One region of the Microbacterium sp. W4I4 genome, then DNA from elsewhere that is predicted to be linked to it. Evidence: predicted binding sites of a transcription regulator. Region 1 holds the regulator's gene; the other holds the start of a gene.

Evidence for each region. The regulator HspR, encoded in region 1, represses chaperone genes until heat shock. The targets are predictions, from matches to a motif close to AAGTTGAGTCNNNNNGACTCAACTT.
Region 2: the regulator HspR is predicted to act here: its motif matches at 2,958-2,982, upstream of QF046_RS15535 (ATP-dependent Clp protease ATP-binding subunit).

The regions. Positions count from the first base shown of each region.
Region 1 covers NZ_JAUSXT010000001.1:2,633,724-2,643,887, forward strand. Annotated here, with positions in the region: gene QF046_RS12490 (MFS transporter) at 1-189, opposite strand, end outside; gene QF046_RS12495 (serine protein kinase RIO) at 263-1,129, opposite strand; gene QF046_RS12500 (putative quinol monooxygenase) at 1,405-1,707, shown strand; gene QF046_RS12505 (HNH endonuclease signature motif containing protein) at 1,839-3,245, shown strand; gene QF046_RS12510 (DUF3817 domain-containing protein) at 3,427-3,888, shown strand; gene QF046_RS12515 (TOPRIM nucleotidyl transferase/hydrolase domain-containing protein) at 3,947-4,528, shown strand; gene dnaK (molecular chaperone DnaK) at 4,666-6,522, shown strand; gene QF046_RS12525 (nucleotide exchange factor GrpE) at 6,525-7,175, shown strand; gene QF046_RS12530 (DnaJ C-terminal domain-containing protein) at 7,187-8,167, shown strand; gene QF046_RS12535 (heat shock protein transcriptional repressor HspR) at 8,172-8,615, shown strand; gene mgtE (magnesium transporter) at 8,622-9,980, opposite strand.
Region 2 covers NZ_JAUSXT010000001.1:3,289,848-3,300,011, forward strand. Annotated here, with positions in the region: gene QF046_RS15515 (amino acid ABC transporter ATP-binding protein) at 1-423, opposite strand, end outside; gene QF046_RS15520 (amino acid ABC transporter permease) at 494-1,147, opposite strand; gene QF046_RS15525 (ABC transporter substrate-binding protein) at 1,202-2,008, opposite strand; gene QF046_RS15530 (GMP synthase) at 2,183-2,896, opposite strand; gene QF046_RS15535 (ATP-dependent Clp protease ATP-binding subunit) at 2,997-5,537, shown strand; gene QF046_RS15540 (CPBP family intramembrane glutamic endopeptidase) at 5,628-6,500, opposite strand; gene QF046_RS15545 (LysR substrate-binding domain-containing protein) at 6,725-7,453, opposite strand; gene QF046_RS15550 (metalloregulator ArsR/SmtB family transcription factor) at 7,495-8,172, opposite strand; gene QF046_RS15555 (hypothetical protein) at 8,295-8,690, shown strand; gene QF046_RS15560 (hypothetical protein) at 8,663-9,022, opposite strand; gene QF046_RS15565 (hypothetical protein) at 9,019-9,360, opposite strand; gene QF046_RS15570 (PspC domain-containing protein) at 9,443-10,164, opposite strand, start outside.

The sequences.
Region 1 (10,164 bases):
CAGGTACAGCGCAATCCACACGAACGTGAGGATCACGGTGTTGAAGGGCTGCATCGCCCAGTCCCACATCGCCCACGAGACGACCTGCTTGCGCGTGGCTTCGGGAGCCACGTGGTCGCGCCCGAAGGCGGTCATCGCGGCGGTGTTGATCGGTGTCCCCGCCGCGGAGGCCGGCTGCTCTTCGCTCATGCTCGAAGTCTGGCCGGGTGCGGTGAACGACAGGTGGCGGCGCGCCGTACGGTGGGGCCGGAGGGCGCGCCCCTCACCCGAACGACGCCGCGAGCAGCTCGCCGAACAGCTCCTCCGGATCGCGCTCCACGCGTCGACGGGTGAACCAGTCGCAGATGTTCACGCAGTCGCGGTGCAGCAGATCGAGGCCCTGCGGGTTCGCGACCGTGTCGACGATCTGCGGCAGATCGATCACGCGCACGCGGCCCTCGTGCACGAGCAGGTTGTAGGCCGACAGGTCGCCGTGCGCGAAGCCCGCGGCGGCGAAGAGGTGCATGATCTCGACGATCTGCGCGAACAGGTCGGGGAGATCGGCATCCGCCCTCACCTGCGCGAGACGCGGCGCGGCCGTCTGCCCGTCGCCGATGAACTCCATCAGCACCTCGGTGCCGTTCACCTGCACGGGATAGGGCACCGGAGCGCCGAGCGCGTGCATCCGGCTGAGTGCCGCGAACTCGGCGAACGACCATTGCGCGGCCGCCACCTCGCGCCCGTGTGCGGAGTTCTTGGCCAAGGCCCGGGTGTCGCGGGTGTTCCGGGTGCGCCTGCCCTCGGTGTAGGTCGACGAGCGCTGGAAGCTGCGGTGATCCGAGTCGCGGTAACGCTTCGCCGCAAGCAGGGTGCGCTGGGTCGGATCGTCGGGCACGGCGCGTTCGATGAGGAAGACGTCGGCCTCCTTTCCCGTCTTGAGGATGCCGAGTTCGGTGTCGACCGCGGCGGCGCTCGTCACCACCCAGTCGGGCCACGGCAGCGGCCCGCGCTCGGTCGGCGTGATCGCCGGCCAGGTCGACCAGCGCTGATTCTCGACGAGCTCGGTGTCGGCGAAGGAGAGAGCAGCGTCGAAAGGGGATGCGTCGAAAAACGATGCGTCGAAGGACGCGGAGTTCTGAGGATTCACGATGTGGCTCCGGGATACGGGCCACACGCGGATCAGGAGCGGGTGGCCTCGGCGAGGGGGAAGTCGGCGGCTGTGGACACGACGAAGACGGCATTCATCGTTCGCTCCTTCCGCTCGGGCTTCCGGGCCGATCCCGGTGCGGGTTCGAGCATAGGCCGATCCATCGCGGAAGTGCGGTGCGCGGGCGGCGGGTGTTATGGGTTCGTGACCGTCCGGCTGTGAACGGCGGGCGAGCACGTCGCCATCTGTCAGGGGTGACAGGCCATATCGTGTGGGCCATGGTGTTTGTGAATGCAGGAACTCTGGGAACAGTCGCCGGTCGACGCGACGAACTCGTTGCACATCTCACTCGGCGCAACGACGTGCTTGCCGAGCTGGGCTGTCTGGCGTATGAAGTGGGCGTCGAAGAGAGCGAGCCCGACACCGTGTTCGTCGTGGAACTGTGGACAAGCGCAGAGGCGCACCAGGCGTCGCTGGCCCGGGCCGAGGTCCAGGAATCCATTGCGGCGGCGCGACCGCTGTTGTCGGGAGAGTTCGGCGGATTCCGCTTCGAGGTGGTCGGGTCGCCGCTGCGCGACTGACGCCCGATCCTGGCATCCGTGACAACCGCGGGGCGCCCTGCTGCACGTTCGTTATGCGTTCGTGACCTTGGGAGGTCTGAGCACGCTCGAATCTGCGTTCGAATGTCGGTGGTCACTCGGATACTGGAATCATGAACGCGATGGTGGCCGCAACGGACGAGCAGATGTCGATGCTCGACGGTCTCGTCTCGTCGATCCAGAGTGTGGAGCAGACTCTCGCCGGTGTTCTCGCGACACGAGACGGCTTGCTGGCGCTGGCGGGGAAGCTGGCGCTGTCGATGGCCGAGGACGGCGACGGCATCGACGCGTCCGACCTGACGATCAGGACGGTCGCGGCGGAGGTCGGAGCGGTGCTGCGGGTGAGCGACCGGACGGTGCAGCGGCGGATGGCCGAGGCATCGATCACGGTCGAGCGGTTCCCACTGGTGTGGGCGGCGCAGGGCGCCGGACAGATCAGTGCAGGTCACGCCCGGGTGATCGTGGATGCCGGCGCTCACCTCGACGACGCGGAAGCGCGGGCCGCCTACTCGGCCAGAGTGCTGGAGTTCGCGGAGGACGAGTCACCGAATCGGCTGCGGCCGATCGCGGCGCGCATCGCGGAGCAGTACCAGCCGAGGTCGCTCGAGGAGCGGCATGCGGATGCTCGCAAGGCCCGCGGGGTATGGGTGAAAGATGCCCCGGACGCGATGGCCGAGCTCGGCCTCCTCGGTCCGGCCGCACTGGTCCACGCCGCGTTCGACAGGCTCACCGGCATGGCCAAGGCGGATGCCGGCGCCTCGGTGGGCACGGCAGGGGTGGCCTTCGGGCTCGCCACCGCACCGGAATCCGGGGACTCCGCTGACCTGCGCACGCTGTCTCAGAAACGTAGCGACCTCGCCCTCGACCTGCTGCTGACCGGCGCCCCGGCAGGTCACGACACTCCAGACGGACTGCTCGCAGCGATCGTGCCGCACGTGAGCGTGACGGTGCCGGTGACCACTCTGATGGGTGCCGAGGGTGCGGAGACGCCCCCGGCGGAGCTGGACGGACGCACCCCGATCGACCTCGAGACCGCAAGGCTGCTGGCTGGCGCCGCATCCGGTTGGGACCGCATCCTCACCCACCCGATCAGCGGCGCGCTGCTGGCAGCGGACCGCTACCGGCCGAGCGCGCACCTGCGACGCCACCTGCGGGCGAGAGACCAGCGGTGCCGGTTCCCGGGCTGCGGCATGCCTCCTCGCAACAGTGACCTCGATCACACCCTGGATGCAGCCTTCGGCCGGCCCACCGAAGAGGAGAACCTCGCCGAGCTCTGTCGTCGACATCACGTTCTCAAGCACCACTCGCCGTGGCACGTCGAGCAGGTCGGGGGCGGACTCCTCGAGTGGACGAGCCCCACCGGCCGCGTCTACATCGACAAACCGCCGCCCCCGAACACCGTCACCTTCGCCGAAACGGGTCCGCCGCCTGATCCTGTCGATCTCAGTGATCCTGTCGATCTCGGTGACCCCGCCGATCCGTGGGCCTCGGTGCCGGACGAACTCCTCGCACCCTTCTGACCGGCGCGCAGGCGCGAGCCCTGACCGCCGGCAAGGTGCAGGCCAGATTGGGCACCTGGGCTGCGCTCTCTCCACCTTTCGAATGATCTTCGGCCCTGATCGGGCGCTCTTTCGGCCGCGATCCCAGCAGATCGAAGGAGACCTTCCCCTACCGTGGTGACAGATCCACCCGAGGAGACCCATGTTCCGCAGTCCTGCCCGCCTGTTCCGTGTGCTCGCGATCGCCGAGGCGATCACGTGGACCCTGCTGATCAGTGCGCTCATCGCGCGCGCCGTCGGCGCGGCTCCCGTGCTGGTGACCATCGCCGGTGGCATCCACGGCTTCGTGTTCCTCTCCTACGGCGCCACCGCCGTGCTTCTCGCGTTCAACCAGCGCTGGCACGTCGGCGTCGCGATCACCACCATCGCCAGCGCGATCGTCCCCTACGCCACCATTCCGATGGAGATCTGGTTGCACCGCACCGGCCGACTCGAGGGCGACTGGCGTCTCACCGAGACCGACGACCCGCGCGACCACTCCTGGTACGACCGCACGATGCGCTGGTTCCTACACCGCCCCTGGGTTCTCGCCGTCCTCATCCTCATCGCGATCGTCGCGATCTTCAGCATCCTGCTGATCATCGGCCCTCCCGGCGGCAAGTGAGCCGCGCGTCCGTGCCCGCGGCTGTTCAGCACTGATCGCACCGGACTAAGGTCGTGCCATGTCGGGAGCACGCACGGTCGAGCCGACCGTCGTGCTGTTCGAGGGCCGAAGTGATCGGCTCGCCTTCGAAGCCCTCGCGCAGCGGCGCGGCGCGAACCTGGCGGCCGTCGACCTCGTCGAACTGGACGGCATCACGAATCTGCGCACGCGGCTGTCGACTCTGAGCACCACGGGTGCACGGGTGTTCGTGCTGTTCGACGCCGCCGAACAGCGGTACGTGAGCGGGGTCCGGCGCGCTCTCGGGCTGACTGGTGCCGCGGACGAGCCCGACCCGCACGAACTCGACGCGATCGGCTTCTTCGGATGCGAGCGCGACCTGGAGGAGGAGGTGATCCGCGCCGCCGGGCCGGAGCTCGTGCTCGAGACGCTGGCCGTGCGCGGAGAGCTCGAACGGTTCCGGGTGTTCCAGCGCCAGCCCGCACAGCGAGTGCGGAGCGTCGAGGAACAGCTGCACCGGTTCGCCGGAACGGCCGCCGGCCGGAAGTCGCGCTTCGCCGCCGACGTCATCGAGGTCATGCCGATCGAGCGGATGCCACGCCCGCTCATGCGCCTGCTCGACGCCACCCTGAATCAAAGTTGAGTCGACGTGTATCAACTTTCTTGACAGCTTCGCCGCCTGTGCATACACTTGAGTCATCGCGACTCAGGTTTCTGGGTCGCCTCTGACTTCCTCACAGTCTTCAACAACTCAGCTCTTCAAGAAACAAGGAGAATCACATGGCACGTGCTGTCGGTATCGACCTCGGAACCACCAACTCCGTCGTCAGCGTCCTCGAGGGCGGCGAGCCCAAGGTCATCGCCAACGCCGAGGGTTTCCGCACCACCCCCTCGGTGGTCGCGTACACCAAGGACGGCGAGGTGCTCGTCGGCGAGACCGCCAAGCGCCAGGCCGTCACCAACGTCGACCGCACGATCTCGTCGGTCAAGCGCCACATGGGCACCGACTGGTCCTTCGACGTCGACGGCAAGAAGTGGACGCCGCAGGAGATCTCCGCGCGCATCCTCATGAAGCTCAAGCGCGACGCTGAGTCCTACCTCGGTGACACGGTCACCGATGCCGTCATCACGGTCCCCGCGTACTTCAACGACGCCGAGCGTCAGGCCACCAAGGAGGCCGGCGAGATCTCGGGCCTGAACGTGCTGCGCATCATCAACGAGCCCACCGCCGCAGCCCTCGCCTACGGCCTGGACCGCGGCAAGGAGGACGAGCTCATCCTCGTCTTCGACCTCGGTGGCGGAACCTTCGACGTCTCCCTCCTCGAGGTGGGCAAGGACGACGACTTCTCCACCATCCAGGTGCGCGCCACCGCCGGTGACAACCGCCTCGGCGGTGACGACTGGGACCAGCGCGTCGTGGACTTCCTCATCAAGCAGTTCAAGGAGACCTCCGGCGTCGACGTCTCGAGCGACAAGATCGCCCTGCAGCGACTGAAGGAGGCCGCTGAGCAGGCCAAGAAGGAGCTTTCGTCCTCGACGAGCACCAGCATCAACCTGCCCTACCTCTCCCTGACCGACTCGGGCCCCGTGTCGCTGTCCGAGACCCTCACCCGGGCCAAGTTCGAGGACCTCACCAAGGACCTGCTCGACCGCACCAAGAAGCCGTTCGCCGACGTCATCCGCGAGGCGAACGTCAAGGTCGGCGACATCGACCACATCGTGCTCGTCGGCGGATCGACCCGCATGCCGGCTGTTGCGGATCTCGTCAAGGCCGAGACCGGCAAGGAAGCCAACAAGGGCGTCAACCCGGACGAGGTCGTCGCCGTCGGCGCCGCACTGCAGGCCGGTGTCCTCAAGGGCGAGCGCAAGGACGTTCTGCTCATCGATGTCACCCCGCTGAGCCTCGGCATCGAGACCAAGGGCGGCCGCATGACCAAGCTCATCGAGCGCAACACGGCCATCCCGACCAAGCGCAGCGAGACCTTCACCACCGCCGACGACAACCAGCCGTCGGTCGCGATTCAGGTCTTCCAGGGCGAGCGCGAGTTCACCCGCGACAACAAGCCGCTCGGCACCTTCGAGCTCACCGGAATCGCCCCGGCTCCTCGTGGCATCCCGCAGGTGGAGGTCACTTTCGACATCGACGCCAACGGCATCGTGCACGTGTCCGCCAAGGACAAGGGCACCGGCAAGGAGCAGTCGATGACCATCACCGGCGGCTCGTCGCTGTCGAAGGACGACATCGAGCGCATGGTGCGCGAGGCCGAGGAGAACGCGGCCGACGACAAGAAGCGCGCCGAGGCTCTCGAGCAGCGCAACCAGGCCGAGTCGCTCGCGTACTCGATCGACAAGCTCATCAAGGAGAACGACGACAAGCTGCCCGAGGACGTCAAGTCCGATGTGCAGGCTGACGTCGACGCTCTGAAGACGGCCCTGGCCGGCGAGCACGACGACGCGGTCAAGACCGCGTTCGACAAGCTGAACGAGTCGCAGGGCAAGCTCGGCGAGGCCATCTACGCTCAGTCGCAGGCGGATGCCGCAGCCGGCCCCGCCGCGGATGAGGCCCCGGCCGACGCCGCATCCGAGGAGGATGTGGTCGACGCCGAGGTCGTCGACGACGAGGACGAGAGCAAGTAACCATGACGGACAAGAACTTCGACGAAGTTCCCGAGAACGAGGGGTCGGATGCTGCGGCATCCGGCCCCGCGCCGGATTCCCGGAACTTCGCTGAGCAGAACATCCCCGAGCAGGACTCCACCGAGGCGACCGCCGCGGAGGGCTCCGACGACGAGCTCACGATCGACGACATCCTGAACGCCGTGCAGACCGAGGAGGCCTCCTCGGAGGACGGTTCGGATGCCGGCATCCAGGATGCCGAGCACGCCCTGCTCAACGATCTCAAGCGACTGACCGCCGAGTACGCCAACTATCGTCGGCGCACCGAGGAGCAGCGGCACGTCGAGATCGCACGCGCCAAGGGCGAGGCGGCCAAGGGCATGCTGCCCGTGCTGGACGACCTCGACCGTGCCCAGCAGCACGGCGACCTCGCCGAAGGCTCGCCCTTCTTCGCGATCGCGGAGAAGGTGCGCGCGGTCGTGGAGCGCCTCGGCGTCACCGCCTACGGCGAGAAGGGCGACGTATTCGACCCGCAGCACCACGAGGCGATCTTCCAGCAGCCGACGCCCGGCGCCACGGAGTCGACCATCCTCGAGGTCGTCGAGGTCGGCTACCGTCTGGGTGATGTCGAGCTGCGTCCGGCCAAGGTCGTCGTCGCCGTTCCCGCAGAGTAGGCAGGTGATCGGTGGCTAGTCAGGACTGGTTCGACAAGGACTTCTACAAGACGCTCGGCGTCTCGAAGGACATCACCGACGCGGAGCTGAAGAAGGCGTACCGCAAGCTCGCCCGCAAGTATCACCCCGACTCCAATCAGGGCGATGCCAAGGCCGAGGCGAAGTTCAAGGAGATCAGCGAGGCGTACAGCGTGCTCAGCGACGCCGAGCAGCGTCGCGAGTACGACGAGATCCGCGCGATGGGTTCAGGGGCGCGGTTCACCGCGCCCGGCGGCAGCGCGGGCGGCTTCGAGGACGTGTTCAACCGGTTCGGACAGGGCGGCCGGCAGGCCGACTTCGACGAAATCTTCTCGATGTTCAACCAGGGCGGAGGCGGCGGCTCGTTCGGCTCCGGCCGGTTCGGGCAGACGTCGGGTGGGTACCGCGGTTTCGGCGGCCCGCAGAAGGGCGCCGATGTCACGGCCCGCACGACGATCGACTTCATCACCGCGGCGCAGGGCGAGACCATCACCCTGCAGGCCGAGGACGGCAAGCCGTTCAAGGTCAAGCTGCCGGCCGGCGTCGCCGACGGGCAGAAGATCCGTCTGCGCGGCCGCGGCCGTCCCTCGCCGGACGGCGGGGAGTCGGGCGACATCGTCGTGCAGGTGACGGTGCGTCAGCATCCGGTGTTCAGCCGCGACGGACTGAACCTGCGCCTGACCGTGCCCGTCACCTTCACCGAGGCGACGCTCGGCGCGACGATCGAGGTGCCGACGCTCGGCGGCGACACCGTCAAGCTGCGCGTCGCGCCGGGAACGCCGTCGGGCCGCGTGCTGCGCGTGAAGGGTCGGGGGATCACCTCGTCCAAGGGCACCGGCGACCTGCTCGCCGAACTGCAGGTGGCCGTGCCGGCACACCTCGACGACGTCGCGCGCGAGGCACTGCTCGCCTTCCAGGCGGCGGAGCCGAAGGAGAACCCGCGCGGCGAGATGATGGCGAAGGCGCGGGGATAGTCCCATGGACGCCGATTCCCCCGTCTTCGCGATCGCCGTCGCGGCCGACCTGTCGGGCATGCACCCCCAGACGCTGCGGCAGTACGACCGCATCGGATTGGTCGTGCCCGGCCGCACCCGCGGCGGCTCGCGGCGCTACTCGATGCGCGACATCGAGCAGCTCCGCGAGGTCGCCCAGCTCTCCAGCGAAGGCGTGAGCCTTCCGGCCATCGCGCGGCTGCTGGACATGGAGGACGAGGTGCGGATGCTGCGCCGCCGCGTCTCCGAGCTCGAGGGCGCCCTGCGCGCCGAGCGCGAGAACCGCCCGGGCGCTCGCGTGTTCGCCGCTGGGGTCTCCGGCCAGGCGTTCTCGGTCGGCTCCGGCCGCCGCATCCGCCGTTCCACGGAAGTGGTGCTCTGGCACCCGCGTGCGGCGGCCGCGCCCGAGGCTGAGAACGACGAGAACTGACTCGGGTCAGATCCCGAGCACGGCCTTGGCGATCAGGAAGTAGATGATCAGTCCGGTCGCGTCGACGAACGTCGTGATGAACGGGTTCGAGAACACCGCGGGGTCGACGCGGATGGCGCGCGCGGCCAGCGGCATGATGCCGCCGATCGACGCCGCCACCGTGCATACGGCGACGAGCGTGAGCCCGATCACCAGACCGATGTGCCACTCGTAGATCAGCCCCGCCAGTGTGAATCCCAGCGTGCCCAGCAGCAGGCCGAGGAAGAACCCGACCCGCACCTCGCGCGACAGCACCCGGAACAGATCGCGCGGCGTCACCTCGCCGAGAGCCAGCGAGCGGGTCACCGTGGTCGCGGCCTGATTCCCGGTGTTGCCGCCGGTGCCGATCAGCAGCGGCACGAACAGCGCGAGCACCGTCAGGTGTGCGAGCGTCGTCTCGAACGCGTCGAGCACCTGCACGGTCAGCGTCGCGCCGACTGCCAGCACCAGCAGCCACACCACCCGTGAGCGAACCAGGCGCCGGATCGGGGTGGACAGGTACGAGCGGCGCAGCGGCTCCACACCGCCCTGCCTCGCGGCATCCTCGCTCTCCTCCTGCTTGAGGATGCGGGCCGCATCGTCGATGGTCAGGATGCCGACCAGCCGGTGCTCGCTGTCCACGATCGGCAGGGCGAGCAGCGCGAGGTCCGTGGCGCGACGGGCCGCGGTCTCGGCGTCCTCCGTGACCTCGGCGACGTGCGCGTCGCTCATCAGATCGTTGATCAGGTCATCCGGGTCGCCACCCATCAGGTCGCGCAGGCTCACGACGCCGACGACGCTGCGCCCGCCGTCGGTCACGGGCAGTGTGTAGATCGTCTCGGCGCTGTCGAGCGACGCACGGATGCGGTCGAGTGTCTGCCCGACGGTGAGATGCGGGTGCGTGGTGACGAACTCGGGGCTCATCCGGCGCCCGATCGAATCCTGCGGGTATCCGAGCATGCCCGAGGTGAGGTCGCGCTCCTGCCTGGTCAGCCCTCGCAGCAGCTGCGGGGCGACGGATGCCGGCAGCTCGTCGAGCAGCCAGACGCGGTCGTCCGGATCCATCTCGGCGAACAGCATCGTGACCTCGGCGTTGCGCAGCGCCTGCACCAGGTCGCCGCGAGCGCCGGGGGAGAGCGCCTCGAACACCTCGAGGGCGCGCGGTTTGGCGAGCAGGCGGTAGACGATCGCGGCATCCTCGATGCCGAGCCGGTCGACGAGCTCGACGACCTCGGGGACGGACAGCGGAGTCAGGACGGCGGATGCCGCGGCCAGATCACCGGATGAGATCAGCTGGTCGATCGCATCAGCGGCCTCGGAGACGGTCTGAAGCTGGGAGGGAGTCATGGGCGTGCCTTCAGAAGGGCACCGCGCGGGGCGGGAACGCCGGAGCGTCGAGGCGCGTGCGTCGCAGCAGGCGCCGCCTCGGGCTCAGTCGAGCGGTGCGGAAGCGGGGAGGAGAACGTGTCTGCGACTATGACTGTCACTTGACATGATGAACCACCTCACTTCCCGGATGCTCGAGGGACTT
Region 2 (10,164 bases), 660 kb from region 1:
CGGGTAGTTCGCCATACGGTCTTGCAGACCGACAAGTGCGAGAGCCGGTTCGGCGAGTGAGCGTGCGGCGGCCTTCGACATCTTCTTGACATCGAGAAGAGGTGCCATCACGTTCTCGAGCGCCGTCTTGTTCATGAACAGGTTGAAGTGCTGGAAGACCATGCCGATATCGGTGCGCTTGCGTGCCGTCTCTCGCGCCGACTCGGGTGCGAGGACCCCGTTGCGCTCCCGGTAGCCGACGAGATGGTCGTTGACCAGGATACGACCGGCATCGATCAGCTCGAGCTTGTTGATGCAGCGCAGCAGTGTCGACTTTCCCGAGCCGCTGGAACCGATGACCGCGACGACTTCGCCCGGTGAGACATCGAGATCGACGCCCTTGAGCACCTCGAGCGTCCTCCGGGTGTCCTTCCTGCCGATCATCCTCTGCCAGAGGGTCGGCTTCTCGCCGATCTCGAAGCTCTTGTACACGTCCTGGATGCTGATGACGGGATTAGGCACGGGCTCTCGCCTTCCTTTCAAGAACGATGACGAGGCGGGACAGCGGGAGCGAGAGCGCTAGGTAGAGCAGTGCCGCGGCCGTGTAGATCTCCACGGTCTGGAACGTCTGGGCGTTGACGGTGTTGGCTGTCTTCAGGATCTCCGACACAGCGATCACCGATGTCAGAGCGGTGTCCTTCACCATCGCGATGAAGTAGTTGCCGATCGGGCCGAGGGCGATCTTGAACGACTGCGGAATCACGATCCGCCACAGGGCCTTTGTCGGCGTGTATCCCAACGAGAGCGCGGCTTCGGTCTGACCGCTGTCGACCGCGAGGATCGATGTGCGGTACACCTCTGAGAGGTAGGCGGCGTAGTTCAGGCCGAGTCCGATGATCCCCGCCGAGACCGGATCGAGCTGAATACCGATGACCGGCAGCACGAAGTAGATGTAAACCAGCTGCACGAGCAGCGGAGTGCCGCGCAGGATCTCGACGAAGACCGTCGCGATGGTGCGCAGTGCCCAGTTGTGCGACAGCCTCGCCAGCGCGACAAGCAGCCCGAGGCTCAGCGCCAGCGCCATGGCTCCGATGGCGAGCTGCGCGACGACGGGGATCGCCCTGATAAGGCTGGGGAAGACGCCGAGGACATTCTGGATGAACTCCATGGAGTTCCTTTCATGGGGCGGTCGGTGGGCATCGAGATGCCCACCGACCGGTCGTCACTCGGCGATGTTGTCTTCGTTGAGACCGTACTTCTGCAGGATCTCGAGGTACTTCGGCGAGGCCTTGAGATCTGCCAGTGCGCCGTTCAGTTCGGTGATGAGCTTCTTGCTGTCCTCATCCTTGCGGAAGGCCGCGGCGATCGTCCCCGGGAAGTACGGCTCGTAGGGGGTGACCAGCTTGACCTTGTCGTTCGGGTTCTGGGTGAGGGCCCAGGCGACCACGGCCTGATCAGTGAAGGCCGCATCGACCTGCTTGTTGGCGACGGCCTGCAGCATGTTCGCCTGCGAGTCGTACATCTTGATGTGCGACTCGGCGGTCAGCTTCTGCGCGATCTCGAGGTGCGTGGCGCCGGTCATGACGCCGATGGTCGTGCCCTTGGCATCATCGCGGGACTTCAGCGTGGATCCGGACGGCACGACCATGCCCTCTCCCTGGTAGTACCAGGTGTCCGAGTAGGCGAGGGTTTTCTTGCGCTGGTCCGTGACGTAGAGGCCGTCGGCGATGAAGTCAGCCTTCTTCGAGAGCACGGTCTGCGGCATCGTCGCGAAGTCGGTGACGACGACCTCGATCTTCCAGTTCAGCTCGTCCGCCATCGCCTGCAGCATGTCGCCGTCGACGCCGGTGAGCTTGTCGGTCTTCTCGTCGATGAAGGAGAACGGTGCGTCGTTGGAAGTGACGATGGTGACAGTCCGTGCACCGCCAGCCGCCGAGGGGGTCGATGTGCCGCCTGCACTGCACGCACTGAAGACGAGGGTGGCCGCCGCGAGTGCGGCGATCAGGGCGGCGTTCTTGCGGATGCTCATCGGGTTGAACCTTCCTGTTGGGCGAGGCTGCATCGTTGCGGCAGGTGCTGATCAGTTTCAAGAATGCGGGATCAATGGACAAGACCCCAATTCACTATGCAAGTCATAGTGTTCGACTATGGCGGGAGCGTGCGGGAGGGCGGGGCAGTTCTCACGAGGGCCGGAGCAGCCGACTCAGCCGAGCAGGCTCGGGAACCGGCTCAGCAGGTCTGCGCCGTCCACCGATGACGCCAGCACCATCTTCTCGGTCGCGGCGTACTCGCTCGCGTCGAAGTAGCCGGATGCTCGGTACACCGCCATGCGGTCGGCGAAGTCCTGGGGCGACGCCTCCGGGTGGAACTGTGTCGCATACAGGCGGTTGCCGACGCGGTACGCCTGCACCGGGCAGGCATCGTTCGTGGCGAGCAGCACCGCGCCCGGGGGCGTCTCAGCGGCGGACTCCTTGTGCGCGGTGAACACCGACATCTCGGGCGCGTTCGGCCCGAACAGGGCATCAGCCGCACCCGCCTCGGTCAGCCGGATCCGTGCGGCCTGGACGCGCTCGGGATGATCCATGGTCACCTCGCCCCCCAGCATCCGCGTCACCACGCCGATGCCGTAGCAGGTGAACAGTGCAGCCGCCTTGCCGTCGATGGCGCGGGCGGCGATGCGCTCGAGGTCGCGCTCCACGACCCGCTGCTCGTCGCCTTTGTCGGCATCCGTGACGTTGAACGGCGACCCGCCGATCACGAAGCCGTCGTACTGCTCCCACTCGACCGTCTCCAGTGACGCGTGCAGGAGATCGAGTCGGTCGAGATCCCGGATGCCGAGATCGCGCGAGAAGGAGCGGTGCTCGGCATCCGCTGCACTGCGCTCCGGGCGCACGCAGACGTAGAGCACCGAGGACATGCGACGAGTCTATTCGGCGGGTTTGACGGACACCGGGAATAGGCGTCATCATGTGACGTTGAAGTTGATAGAACTGCACTCAAGTCTGAGAGGAAGCGAAATGCCCAACGACTTCAACCAGGCGGGTTCGGGCTCGTTCGACGAGTTCCTCGCCCGCTACCTCGCCGGTGAGCAGGCCCGTCAGGGTCGGTCGATCGACCTCAGCCGGTTCCTCACCGCGCGCACCCAGCAGATCCTGCAGAGCGCAGGACGCTTCGCGCTGGAGCGCGGCCAGACCGAACTGGACGCCCTGCACATCCTGCGGATGATCGTCGAGGATGACAGCGTCTCGGCCGCCATCGAGCGCATCGGGGTCGACCCGTCCGCGATCATCACCGCCGTCGAGGCGCGCCTGCCGCAGCACCGCGGCACGGCCGATGTGGATGCCGCGACCCTCACTCCCAGCGCCTCGCGGGCGCTGTTCCACGCCTACCAGGTCGCCCGCTCGTCGGGTTCGACGTACATCGACCCCGACCACCTGTTCTTCGCCCTCGTGCTCGGCCAGGACGTGCCCGCCGGGCAGATCCTCGGCCGCGCCGGCGTCACCGCCGAGGCGCTCACCCAGGGCCTGCGCGAGCCTGTTCCGGCCGGCGAGTCGCCTCAGCGCGAAGCCGCTGACCCGGCATCCGAGACCCCCATGCTCGACCAGTACGGACTCGACCTCACCGCGCGCGCCCGCGCCGGCGAGCTCGACCCGGTGATCGGCCGGGCGAGCGAGATCGAGCAGACCATCGAGATCCTCAGCCGCCGCACCAAGAACAACCCGGTGCTGATCGGCGAGGCCGGCGTCGGCAAGACGGCGATCGTGGAGGGTCTGGCCCGCGCGATCGTCGACGGCACCGTGCCCGCGCAGCTGAAGGACCGCCGTGTGGTCGCCCTCGACCTGCCGGCGATGCTCTCCGGCGCCCGCTACCGCGGCGACTTCGAGGAGCGGCTGACCAAGACCATGGACGAGATCGCCGAGCACAAGGGCGAGGTCATCGTGTTCATCGATGAGGTGCACACGGTCGTCGGCGCAGGCGGCTCCGGTGAGAGCGGCGGGATGGACGCCGGCAACATCCTCAAGCCGCGGCTGTCGCGGGGCGACCTGCACCTGGTGGGTGCGACGACGCTCAGCGAGTACCGCCGCATCGAGAAGGACCCGGCGCTGGAGCGCCGCTTCCAGCCCGTGAAGGTCGCCGAGCCGCTGATCGAGGATGCTGTCCGCATCCTCGACGGACTGAAGCCCGCCTACGAGGAGCACCACGCGGTGTCGTACACCGACGAGGCGATCCGCAGTGCGGTCGAACTGAGCGCGCGCTACCTGCCCGACCGGGTGCTGCCCGACAAGGCGATCGATCTGATCGACCAGGCGGGTGCCCGGCTGCGGCTGCGCCTGGGGCTGGTCACCGACATCGAGGCGCTGGCCGACGAGCTCGTCGACCTGGAGATGCGCAAGGACATCGCCGTCGGCGCCGAGCACTACGAGGAGGCCTCGCGCCTGCGCGACGAGATCGCCCGCGTGCAGGCACGGATCGACGAGGTGGACGTGCCGTCGTCCACGAGTGCGGATGCCGTGGTCGACGAGCCTGAGATCGCCGCGGTGATCTCGCGGGCCACCGGCATCCCGGTCAGTCGTCTCACCGAGACGGAGCGGGAGCGGCTGGGCGACCTCGAGGCAGACCTGCACTCCCGTGTGATCGGTCAGGACGACGCCGTGGCTGCCGTCGCGCGCTCCGTGCGGCGCAGCCGTACCGGCATGGGCGACGCCAACCGCCCGGTCGGATCGTTCCTGTTCCTCGGGCCCACCGGTGTCGGCAAGACCGAGCTGGCGAAGGCCCTGGCCGACCGCCTCTTCGACGACGAGACCGCCGTGATCCGCTTCGACATGAGCGAGTTCGGCGAGCGGCACACCGTGTCGCGCCTGGTCGGCGCCCCTCCCGGATACGTCGGCTACGACGAGGCCGGACAGCTCACCGAGCGCGTGCGGCGCAACCCGTACTCGATCGTGTTGTTCGACGAGATCGAGAAGGCGCACCCCGACGTGTTCAACCTGCTGCTGCAGGTGCTCGACGACGGGCGTCTGACCGACGGGCAGGGTCGCACGGTCGACTTCCGCAACACGGTGATCGTGATGACCTCGAACATCGGCTCGGAGTTCCTCGCGTCGCGCTCGGGTGCGCTCGGCTTCGTATCCTCGCACGATGCCTCGGGCTTCGCCTCGCAGGAGGACCTGCGCGCCCGCGTGATGGGCAAGCTGCGTGAGGCCATGCGGCCCGAGTTCCTGAACCGGATCGACGAGATCGTCATCTTCCAGAAGCTCTCGCGTGAGGAACTCGGTCAGATCGTGCGGCTGATGCTGCAGGCGACCACCAAGCGGCTGGCCGGCCGTGAGATCGGATTCGACGTCACGGATGCCGCGGTCGCCTGGCTCGGCGAGCACGGGTACGAGCCGGAGTACGGCGCCCGGCCGCTGCGCCGGCTCATCCAGCGCGAGGTGGATGACCGCATCGCCGACCTGCTCGTCTCGGGCGGCCTGGCCGACGGCGGCGCGGTGCGAGTGGATGTCGTCGACGACGGCATCCGAGTCGATGCACGCGTCGATCTGGCATCCGCCGCCTGACTCCAACACCCGTCTATATGGCGCAAACCGCCCTGGATTCGTATGAATCGGGGCGGTTTGCGCCATATAGACGGGCTTGTATCGCTCGGGTCAGCGGTGGCGAAGCGGGACCATGTTTCCGCGGCGGCGGGCCGTGCGGAGCAGGATGATCGAGGCGATCGTGCAGACTGCGATCGCGAACAGGCTCCCCTCCGGACCGAACGCGCCACCACTCAACCAGTCCGGACCCGAGGTGGTCGCCGCCACGAGCGAACCGGCCATCTCGCTGCCCGAGGTCACGGTGCCGAAGAGCGCGACGATGGCGACGTTCCAGCCGAAATGCAGTCCGATCGACAGCCACAGCGAACCCGTCGCCAGATAGGCGGCACCGAGCAGGAGACCCGCCTCGATCGTGATCGCCAGTGCGCCCCAGAGCGTGGCGTCGGGGTTGAGCAGGTGGATGAGTCCGAAGAGTGCCGACGAAACCGCGAGGGCGAGCCAGGTTCCCCAGCGCTGCTGGACGAGCCGGAAGATGATGGCGCGGAACAGCACCTCTTCGGCGATCGCCACGGCGACCATCGTGCCGATCACGGCCAGCGCGCCGCTCAGCGAGCCCCAGCCGGTGATCCGGTAGCCGCCGAACAGGGCCATCAGTCCGATCGTCACGGCCGCCAGCAGCACACCCGCCGCCACTCCGGTCAGCACGCGTCGCATCGCGGACGGCGCGGCGAGCTCGATCACAGGGCGCTTCTCCAGTCGGCGGACACTGACCCGGTAGAGCCAGAGCACGAGCACCCCGAGAACTGGTCCGATCAGAAGTGCGGCGACCGGGTTCTGCAGCGCGGAGGTGATCGCGCCCGTCGCGATCATCACGACGGCGAAGCCGACGATCATCAGCGTCGCGGTGAGGGCCGGGCGGATGCGCCGGCCCGCATCGGGATGGGCGCCGGCAGTGCGGCGGGTGTCGGTGTGTGCGGTTTCCATCGGATGCTCCTCGTGCGTTTCTGCGGACACGAGAACGCTACGGAGCAGCGCGGTCCGGGCACATCACCCCGGAGAGCGCATCTGTCTCCCACCGGGGAGGGATGCCGAAGGGGCGGCTCTGGCTCCGGGGTACGAGTCAGGCGCTGCTGTACATGTGGCACACATGGTCGCTCTGCGCATCGCGGACGCGGCCATGTGTGCCACATGTGCGTCGGAATGATCGGTCAGCGCGAGGAGTTCGCGGTGCGGCCGCGGACGATCCCGACGAACGCGTCGACATCGGGGGTGGTCGCATCGATCGGCCACGCCAGCGCGACCGTCGAGGTGCGTCCGCCCAGCAGGGGGCGGTAGTCGGCGTCCTTGCGACGGTGGAGGCGGGCGAGTGACATGGGGACGACGAGGATGCCGACGCCGGAAGCGACGGTCTCGACGGCATGCTCCGTGGTCGGTATCGTCGGGAAGTTCGGGGCGGCGGTGGGCAGATCCAGCGGACCCAGCACATCGTCACCCGGGGTGATCAGCACCTGGTCGACAAGATCGTCGGCGGTCAGCTCGTCGGCGGCCAGCAGGTGCGAGTCCTTCGCGGCCACCACCACGGGGACCTCGTCGTAGAGCGGGATGACGTGCAGATCCTGCGTGCGCTCGAGCGGCAGGCGCACCAGTGCGAGGTCGAGGTCGTCGAGGCGTTCGCGCTGATCGGCGAAGGAGATCGGCACGAGCTCGAGCTCGACGTGCGGCATCCGCTGCTTCCAGGCATCGACCCACTTGCCGGGGGTGGTGCCGGGGACCAGGCCGAGGCGCAGCGTGCGCGGCTCCTCCGCAGGACCCGGCATCGGCTTCTGGGGGGCGGGCTTCTTCTGGGACGGCTTCTGGCCGGACTTCTGAGGTGCGCCCTTCCTCTGCGCGGGCTTGCCGGGGCGCGGTCGTGCGGGGCGTCGCCGGTCGTTCCTCATCGCATCAGCGTATCGGCGACCGGGTCGTGGATGCTGTGCGGTCAGCCCGCAGGACGGATCGCGACGCAGCACTGGCCGGCGTGCGGTTCGCCGTGCGCGTGCAGGTGCGGGCAGTCCATCCCCTCGAGGATGCCGCCGATGAGGGCGAGGTTCGCCGAGCAGACCAGCTCGGTGTGCTCGCGGGCGAGCGAGTCGAAGGGACAGTTCGCGAGGGTCAGCGCGCCGTCCTCCTCGCGCGGCTCGAAGCCCTGCGCGGCCAGTACTCCCGCGACGCGATCGAGATCGTCCGGTGCGCCGGACGCAGGAGCGGATGCCGCGATCACCCGGCCCTCGTCGCGGGCGACCTCGGCGACCGCCTCATCCAGAGCGGTGCCGCCGGCCGCACGTTCGATGGCGCCGGCCAGCAGGTGGCCGACCAGGTCGTAGCGTCGCTCGGGAAGCGACACCGAGATGGTCTGATCCACCCGTCGGTAGAGCTTCGACGGCCGGCCTGCGCCGGGGCCGGAACGCCCGGTCAGGCGGCGGAACTCGGTCTCGAGCAGCCCCGCCTCGACGAGCTTGTCCAGGTGAAAGCGCGCCATGTGCGGGGCGATCCCGACGGCATTCGCAGCGGACTCGCGGCTGACCGGCTCGGGCTGCCCCGCCACGTGCTCGTAGAGCGCTCGCCGGGTGTCATCGGCAAGGGTCCCGATGCTCGAGACCTGTTCGGTGATGTCCATGGTGACCTTCTAAAAGAAGAACTACTTGCATTTAGAACAGACTGCTTCTATGTTCGATAGTAACTTCTTTTAGAAAGGTCGGCAGGAAAATGGGTGGTCAGAGCGAGGCACGATCCGCATCGATGCAGAACGGCGATCATCTCGCGTTCCTGCTGCTGCGCACGGTCTTCACCGTCGCGCCGATCCTGTTCGGACTCGACAAGTTCATCAGGATCCTCACATCGGATTGGGAGCGCTACCTGGCTCCCTGGATGAACGACATCATCCCCGGCGACGCTCGCACGGGCATGCTCATCGTGGGTGTCGTCGAGATCATCGCCGGTGTCCTGGTCGCCTTCCTGCCCAGGCTCGGCGGGCTGGTGGTGGCCGCGTGGCTGCTCGGGATCATCATCAGCCTGGTCAGCGTCGGCGGATACCTCGACATCGCCCTGCGCGACTTCGGGCTGCTCGTCGCGGCCCTGGCGCTGTCCTTCCTCGCTGCGGGCCAGGGCTACGGGTGGCTGCGGCGACGCAGCTGAACACGCCGCATCAGACCGACCGCGCCGGTGATGAGCACCAGCACTCCGACCGACAGCAGTGCAAGCGCGGTGATCGTGCCGGGGTTCAGCGAGGCGAACCAGTCGGTGACGTCGCCGCGTCGACCGACGCTGCTCAGCATCCAGATCCCGAACCAGGCGATCGCGGCGAAGCACGCACCCCACACGATCGCCGCCCAGCGGGTGCGGGGCAGAGGAGCGGATGCCGTGGGCTCCGCGTCTGCGGAGACACTCGCGGACTCTGCCATCGGCGCATCCTCGAAGCGACGCGTCTCGGTCAGATCGGACGTCGGCACGATCGGGTCGGTGCTCATTCAGGCTTCTCCTCGTCGGTGCGGGTGGAATAGATCACCAGGATCTGTCCGGATTCCTGGTCGATCGTCACGGGTACCGTCAGCATCGTCTGCGAAGCCTCGGTGTTCGAGGGATCCGGCGCAGATGAGACGGTCTCCCGGTAGAGGGTGCTGCCGTCCGCTTGCGGTATGCCGGTGAAGTCCCCGGTGGTGGTGGCAGCGTCTGCATCCACTTCATAGCTCTGCCAGCGCACGCTGCCGTCGGCGAGCGTTGCCGTCAGCCGCAGTTCGACGCCCTCGCTCACGAAGATCTCGGTGTAGCCGGTGCCCTTGTAGAGCACCACCGGCTGCGAGCGCACATCCTTCAGATTCTGCAGGTGGATGCCCGTGTTCCCGAACGGCTGTCGGATCGAACTGTCGTCGGAGTTCGAGAGATTGGTGTCACCGAACCGCACGTTGCCCACTGATGCCGCGGCACCCGTGATCGTCCCCGCGATCAGCGTCGCGACCGCGACGAACGCGAGGAATCCACTGCGCCGGCGGGCGACGCCGGCGACGATCATGCCGAAGGCCAGCACGAGCGCGGCCGTGAACAGCGCCATGCCCGCGGTCGCGGCATCCGGATCCTGCGACCAGAGCCAGACGGCGGTCGCGGCAACCAGTGCCCACGCCGACGACGGTGGCGACATAGGCGAAGCTCGCGCGGGGGTTGGAGGCGCGACGGATGCGACGACGCTGAGCCGCCTCGGCGGCGAAGGCGGCCGCGGTCGACTGCCGTTCCGCACGTGCCTGATCGCGGGCCGCCTTCTCGGCATCCTGCTGCTGCTGGCGCCAGGCCTGATCCTGCTGCTGCCAGGCGGCGTGCTGCGCACGCCAGGCGTCCAGCGCATCGGCATCCGCCGGCTCGTCGGGAGGCTCGGGGAGGAGGGAGGATGCCGGCGACGTACCCTCCGTACCGGCATCCTCCTCTCGGATCTCCGCGTCGACGGCGGCTCCCGAATAGCCGGCCGGAGCGGAGGGACGAGGGGACGTCGAGACCGCTGGCCCTTCGACAGGCTCAGGCACCGTTCGCGGATCCGACGAGACACCCCCCGGAGCGCGGCGCGCGGCGCGCACGATCAGGACGAGCAGGATGCCGACCAGCACCAGCCCGATGACGAACA